3 regions of the Lentzea sp. NPDC058450 genome follow, and region 1 is predicted to be linked to each of the others. Evidence: riboswitches for the same ligand, from Rfam matches in the RefSeq annotation. Region 1 holds a riboswitch; each other region holds the start of a gene.
The links. Region 1 has a riboswitch for cobalamin ahead of ACFWNN_RS08360 (acyl-CoA thioesterase). Riboswitches for the same ligand answer to the same signal wherever they lie in the genome.

Region 1 (2,176 bases):
CCTCGTACTACGACGAGCAGCGCGGCACGCAGGTCGAGCGGTGCACCGACTCGGGCTGCGGCCAGAACGTCGGCTACCTGACGCCGGGCGACTACGTGGCCTACGCGGACGTCGACTTCGGTGCCACGCCGCCGACGTCGGTGACCACGCGCCTCGCGTCGGGCTCCACGGCGAACGGCACGCTGCAGTTCCGCCTCGACAGCCCGACCGGCCCGGTGGTCGCGACGGTGCCCGCGGCGAGCACGGGCGGCTGGCAGACGTGGACGAGCCGCACGGCCGCCGCGTCGGGTGCGACCGGCGTGCACCGGCTGTACCTGGTGGCGGCCGGCGGCACGGGCGGTGACCTGGCGAACGTGAACTGGTTCCAGTTCGCCCGCTAGTGACCTGCGCGAACGGGGGTCCCGGCCACGCGCCGGGGCCCCCGTTCGCGCGTGCGGGTTAGGCTGACCGGGCTGACGGTTCGCTCCCCGGCAACGGGAGCGAGGCAAGAGGGAACCCGGTGTGAGTCCGGGACTGCCCCGCAGCGGTGAGTGGGAACGAAAGCTGCCAGGAAGCACTGGGTGGTGCCGCGGCAGTCAGCCTTTGCCCCGTCTTCGGTGTTCAGACGGTCGCATCGGGGTACCGGCCCCACACCCCTGTACTGGTTGTACCGGGGTGTGGGGCCGGTGCCGCGAGGTGACCTGCTGAGCGCCGAAGACGCGGCGAAGGCTGACTGACGTGGCACCAGCCTGGGAAGCGGTGGCCGGTAGGAGCGAGCGGTACGCCCACGAGTCCGAAGACCTGCCGCCGGCGTTCCATCCGCACGCTCGCGAGGAGAGAGCTTGTGATTCACCCAGTGCTGCCCGGAAGGTCACCCGCCGAGTCGCGGCTGACGCTGTCGCAGATCATGGACAACAACGACACCAACCTGATGGGCACCGTCCACGGCGGGGTGCTGATGAAACTCGCCGACTCGCTGGCCGGGGTGGTGTCGGCCCGCCACTCCGAGGGTGCCGCGGTCACCGTGGCGATCGACGAGATGACGTTCCGGGTGCCGGTGCGCGTCGGTGACGTGCTGCACCTGCACGCCCAGGTCAACTGGGCGGGCGCGACCTCGATGGAGATCGGGGTCCGGGCGCTCGCCGACCGCTGGGACAGCACGGTCCCGGCGGTGCACGTGGCGTCGGCCTACATCGTGCTGGTGGCCGTCGACGAACTCGGCACGCCGCGAGGTGTGCCCCCGGTGGTGCCGGTGACGGACGAGGACCGGCGGCGCTTCGGCGAGGCCGAGATCCGGCGGGCCCACCGGCTCGCGCGGCGGGCGGCGATCGAGGACTCCCGCGCACTCAGCGCCTGATCGAGCGAACGCGGCCGGGTGAGCGCGCCCGGCCGCACCGCGCACCAGACCAGGAACGCGAGCGCGAGCCACACGTAGGTGTTGCCGACGACGTGCTGCCACCACGTCCACGCCAGTTCCTTGTCCCCCGCCGACGGCAACAGCCAGTGCGGTCCGACGGCGAACACCGCGGCCACCAAGATCCTCACCCTGCCGCGCAACAACATCAACGCGGGCGCGATCCACACCCAGTGGTGCGACCACGACACCGGCGAGATCAGCAGACCCGCCGCCGCCGTCGCCACGAGGGCCGTCAGGTCGTCCCGCAACCGGGGCAGCACCACGAGCGTCAACGCCAGCACCGCCGCCACCGCGACGAACCACGCGAACTCCGGCGCGCCGATCCGGACCAGCAAGCCGCGCACCGACTGGTTCGACGTGTAGGCGAGGCCGCCGACGCGTTCGGGGTCGAGCATCGCGTGCAGCCAGAACTGCCTCGCCTGGCCGGGCGCGAGCACGGCGCACGCCCCGAACGTCGCCACGGCGGTCAGGGCCGGCCGCCACCGCCCCCGGCACAGGAAGAACAGCACGAAGATCGCCGGGGTCAGCTTGATCGCCGCGGCCAGCCCGACGAGCATCCCCCGCGGCCAGAAGGTGCGCGGCAGCAGGCAGTCCAGCGCCACGAGACCGAGCAGCACCAGGTTGATCTGTCCCAGGTCGAGCGTGGTGCGCATCGGTTCGAGCACCAGGAACACCGCGATCAGACCGAACCCCGCCCACACCCGTGCGGCCACCGTGAACAACCCGATGCCCAGCACCGAGAACAGCAGTGCCGCCACGGCCAGCGGCAACGGCGTCAGG
Region 2 (2,176 bases), on a different contig from region 1:
GACCACGGCGTTCAGCCGTTCCGGACGGTTCAGGCGCAGCACGGCCACACCCTCGTGGCACGCGTAGTCGACGGTCATCGCTCCCCTTCGATCGATCGATCGATTGGGCCTCACGCTAGAGTGGCCGCGAACAGCCGGTCAAGAGGAGGCAACCGATGACGACGGAGGAACGGGTCCGCGAGGCCGCCGTGCGGTTGTTCGCCGAACGCGGCTTCCACGGCACCGGCATCCGCGACCTCGCGCAGGCCGCCGGACTCTCGTCCGCGACGCTCTACCACTACATGGGCACCAAGGAAGACCTGCTGGTCAGCATCATGCGGACCAGCCTCACCGACCTGATCACGAAGGCCGAGGCGATCGCCGCCGAGCCCGACGAGACCACCCGGATCGTCGCGCTGGTCGAGATGCACGTCCGCGCGCACGCCGAGAAGCCGCGCGAGACCGCGGTCGTGGACGGCGAGATGCGGGCGCTGACGGGCGAGCGGCGGGCGGAGATCGTGGCGTTGCGCGACCGCTACGAGCAGGTCTGGCAGGACGCGATCGTCGACGGCGTGAAGGCCAAGAAGCTCACCGTCGGCGAACCGAGCGTCGCGCGGCTCGCGTTGCTGGAGATGTGCAGCGGGGTGTCCCGGTGGTACTCACCGGACGGCCCGCTGGAGTTGAGGGATCTCACCATTCAGTACGGCACCATGGCGCTGGGCATGCTCGGCGCGGACCGCTAGTCTCGATCACGCCAGCGGTTCACCCGGGCTCGTCCCGGGTGGAGCAAAAGGGAACCCGGTGCGAGTCCGGGACTGCCCCGCAGCGGTGAGTGGGAACGAAAGCCGTCAACACAGCACTGGGTCTCACGACCTGGGAAGCGACGGCCGGTAGGAGCGTGCGTCACGCCCACGAGTCCGAAGACCTGCCGCAGGTGCGCGCACCACCCGGTGCGCGCTGCTCCGGAGCCTCTCGGGCGGGCTGACGGGCAGGCTTCGTGCTGCCTCGCTGCGAGTGACTCCGGTGCTTCCGCACGCTCGCGAGGAGAGAGCCTGTGACCATCGGCAGCACCGTGTTCGGCTACCCCCGGATCGGCCCGAAGCGCGAACTCAAGCGCGCCGTCGAGCAGTACTGGGCCGGCAAGATCGACGAAGCCGCGCTCCAGCAGACCGCCCGGGAACTGCGCGCGCAGACCTGGGCCGAACTGTCCGAACTGGACTCGATCCCGTCGAACACGTTCTCGTTCTACGACCAGGTGCTCGATACCACCCAGCTGTTCGGCGCCGTCCCGCACCGGTTCCGCGACCTCGGACTGTCCGAACTGGACACCTACTTCGCGGCGGCCCGCGGCCGGGACGGCGCGCAGGCGCTCGAACTGACCAAGTGGTTCGACACCAACTACCACTACCTCGTGCCGGAACTGGGCCCGGACACCGAGTTCCGGCTGGCGACCGACAAGCCGATCGCCGAGTACCGCGAGGCCCTCGCACTCGGCGTCACGACCAGGCCGGTGCTGCTCGGCCCGGTCACTTACCTGCTGCTGGCCAAGAGCACGGTCCCGGACTTCCAGCCCCTGGACCTGCTCGACGGCCTGGTGGAGGCCTACGTCGAACTGCTCGGCAGGCTGCGCGTCGAGGGCGTCGAGTGGGTGCAGCTCGACGAACCCGCGTTCGCCGCCGACCGCTCCCCCGCCGAGCTCGACGCCCTGCGCCGCGCGTACCGGACGCTGGGCGGCCTGCCCGGACGGCCGAAGTTGCTGGTCACCGGCTACTACGGCGACCTCGGCGAGGCGTTCGGGATCCTCGCCGAGTCGCAGGTCGAGGCGATCGGCGTCGACCTCGTCAGCGCGCCGGACGCGTCGGTCACGGTCCCCGCGATGCGCGACAAGATCCTCGTCGCCGGGCTGGTCGACGGCCGCAACGTCTGGCGCACCGACCTGCACGCCGCACTGGCGAAGGCCGCGTCCCTGCTGGGGTCCGCCCGCGAGGTCGTCGTCTCGTCGTCCTCCACGCTCCTGCACGTGCCGTACGACCTCGAAGCCGAGACCCTCGACCCGGACGTCCAGGCGCGGCTGGCGTTCGCCCGGCAGAAGGTCCGCGAGATCGTGCTGCTCGGTCAGGCCCTGCGCACCGGGGCCGACGGCGCCTGGGCCGACGAGGCGAAGCGCGACCTCCCGCAGCCGCGCCGCGACGACCAC
Region 3 (2,176 bases), on a different contig from region 1:
GTCCGCAGCTGCGAGGGCAACTTCGCGATCACGGTCGAGCGCCTGGCCCGGCTGGTCGGCTCGACGTTCAAAGCGCACACCGTGCTGGCAGTGCTGCGGGGTGAGCACATCGAGTTCCTGCTGGCCCAGGGCATGACGGCGGCGGAGATCCGGGTGGGGGTCATTTCGCTCGCCGACACGCTGGCGGCTGAGGTTTGATGCTGGGGTGTTGAACCGACAGCTCTCCGGAGTCCGCAAGAAGACGTTGCTGGAGTCGCTCGGCCCGGTGCCGGACGTCGACCCCGACCGCTACGGCGACGGCGGCCCGGTGGGCGCGCTGGAGGAGCGGGTCGCCGCGTTGCTGGGCACCGAGGCCGCGCTGTTCGTGCCGACCGGCACGATGGCGCAGCAGATCGCGTTGCGCTGCTGGGCGGACCGCACGCACAACCCGATCGTCGCGATGCACCCGCGAGCGCACCCGTTGAACCACGAGGACGACGCGCTGACCGTGCTGTCCGGGCTGCGGCCGATCAAGGTGCGCAACGACGACGTCGGCACGTGCCCCGAGCCGTTCGGGACGCTGCTGCTGGAGGTGCCGGACCGTGAGGCCGGGTTCGTCCTGCCGACCTGGGACGAGCTCGTGGCGGTGGTAGAGGCGGCCCGCGAACGGGACGCGGTCGTGCACCTCGACGGCGCGCGGCTGTGGGAGAGCACCTTCGGGCTGGGCAGGTCGTTGCCCGAGATCGCCGGCCTCTTCGACTCGGTCTACGTCTCGTTCTACAAGTCCCTCGAAGGCATTTCGGGCGCGGCGCTGGCGGGGAGCCACGACTTCGTCGAGCAGGCACGGGTCTGGCGGCACCGGTACGGCGGCATGGTGTTCCAGCAGTGGCCCGCCGCGTTGTCCGCGTTGCACGGCCTGGACACGGTGTTGCCTCGCCTGGGTTCGTACGTCGCGCACGCCAAGGTCGTCGCCGCCGCGATGGACCAGCCCGAACCTCACACGCACCAGTTCGCGCTGCATCTGCCCGGCGACCCGGCCAGGCTGAAGGAGGTGGGCGGGAAGTTCCTCGGCGGGTTCTGGCCGGACGGACCGCTCGCCAAGACCGAGGTGACCGTGGCCGGGCCCGCGCTGGAGTGGACGGCGGACGAGGTCAAGGCGGCGTGGACCGAGTTTCTGGAGTCGATCTAGCGACGTCGCTCACCTGGCTGTTGGACCCGGCCTTGCGAAATGCGACGATGCCGGGGCTGTGAGGGGAGTGCGAGGAAGCCGGTGTGACTCCGGCGCCGTCCCGCGACTGTGACCGGTTTTGGACGCCGGAAGTCAGGAACTCGTCCCCCTCTTCACCTGACCGCGGGCGTGGACACCCGAGGAAGGACTTCGCCGAGCATGTTCCCGTTTTCGGCTGTCGTCGGCCATGACGACCTCCGGCTCGCCCTGCTGCTGAACGCCGTGCACCCCGGCATCGGCGGCGTGCTCGTCCGAGGTGAGAAGGGGACCGCGAAGTCGACCATCGTGCGCGCCCTCGCCGCGTTGCTGCCCGAGCTCGACATCTCGGCCGGCTGCCGGTTCGGCTGCGCGCCGGGGACCGCCGACTGCCCCGACGCGCCCCACGACGGGGTGGAGCGACGGCCAGCGCGGCTGGTCGAACTGCCCGTCGGCGCGACCGAGGACCGGCTCGTCGGGTCGCTCGACCTGGAGAAGGCGCTGACCGAGGGCGTCCGGGCGTTCCAGCCCGGACTGCTGGCGGCCGCGCACCGGGGCGTGCTCTACGTCGACGAGGTCAACCTGCTGCACGACCACCTGGTCGACCTGCTGCTCGACGCCGCCGCGATGGGGCGCGCGCACGTCGAACGCGAGGGCGTGTCGGTGTCGCACCCGTCGCAGTTCCTGCTGGTCGGCACGATGAACCCCGAGGAGGGCGAGCTGCGGCCGCAGCTGCTCGACCGGTTCGGGCTGACCGTCGCGGTGAAGGCCGCGCGCGACGTGGCCGTGCGCACCGAGGTGATCCGCCGCCGGCTCGCCTACGAGGCCGACCCGGCCGGGTTCGCCGCGCGGTGGGCCGACGAGGACTCGCAGCTGAAGCAGCAGATCACCGACGCCCGGTCGCGGTTGGCCGGAGTGTCCCTTCCGGACGGTGAGCTGCGCCGGATCGCCGCCGTCTGCGCGGCTTTCGAGGTCGACGGCATGCGCGCGGAC

Region 2: another riboswitch for cobalamin. It lies ahead of metE (5-methyltetrahydropteroyltriglutamate--homocysteine S-methyltransferase); the one in region 1 lies ahead of ACFWNN_RS08360 (acyl-CoA thioesterase).
Region 3: another riboswitch for cobalamin. It lies ahead of ACFWNN_RS17645 (putative cobaltochelatase); the one in region 1 lies ahead of ACFWNN_RS08360 (acyl-CoA thioesterase).

What each region holds. Positions count from the first base shown of each region.
Region 1 covers NZ_JBHXLO010000004.1:43,720-45,895, reverse strand. The annotation lists gene ACFWNN_RS08365 (carbohydrate-binding protein) at 1-380, shown strand, start outside; cobalamin riboswitch at 440-803, shown strand; gene ACFWNN_RS08360 (acyl-CoA thioesterase) at 824-1,336, shown strand; partial or broken gene ACFWNN_RS08355 (glycosyltransferase 87 family protein) at 1,597-2,176, opposite strand, start outside.
Region 2 covers NZ_JBHXLO010000003.1:85,513-87,688, forward strand. The annotation lists gene ACFWNN_RS06650 (enoyl-CoA hydratase/isomerase family protein) at 1-78, opposite strand, end outside; gene ACFWNN_RS06655 (TetR/AcrR family transcriptional regulator) at 156-722, shown strand; cobalamin riboswitch at 721-927, shown strand; gene metE (5-methyltetrahydropteroyltriglutamate--homocysteine S-methyltransferase) at 1,034-2,176, shown strand, end outside.
Region 3 covers NZ_JBHXLO010000010.1:46,968-49,143, reverse strand. The annotation lists gene ACFWNN_RS17655 (helix-turn-helix domain-containing protein) at 1-198, shown strand, start outside; gene ACFWNN_RS17650 (threonine aldolase family protein) at 206-1,168, shown strand; cobalamin riboswitch at 1,197-1,331, shown strand; gene ACFWNN_RS17645 (putative cobaltochelatase) at 1,367-2,176, shown strand, end outside.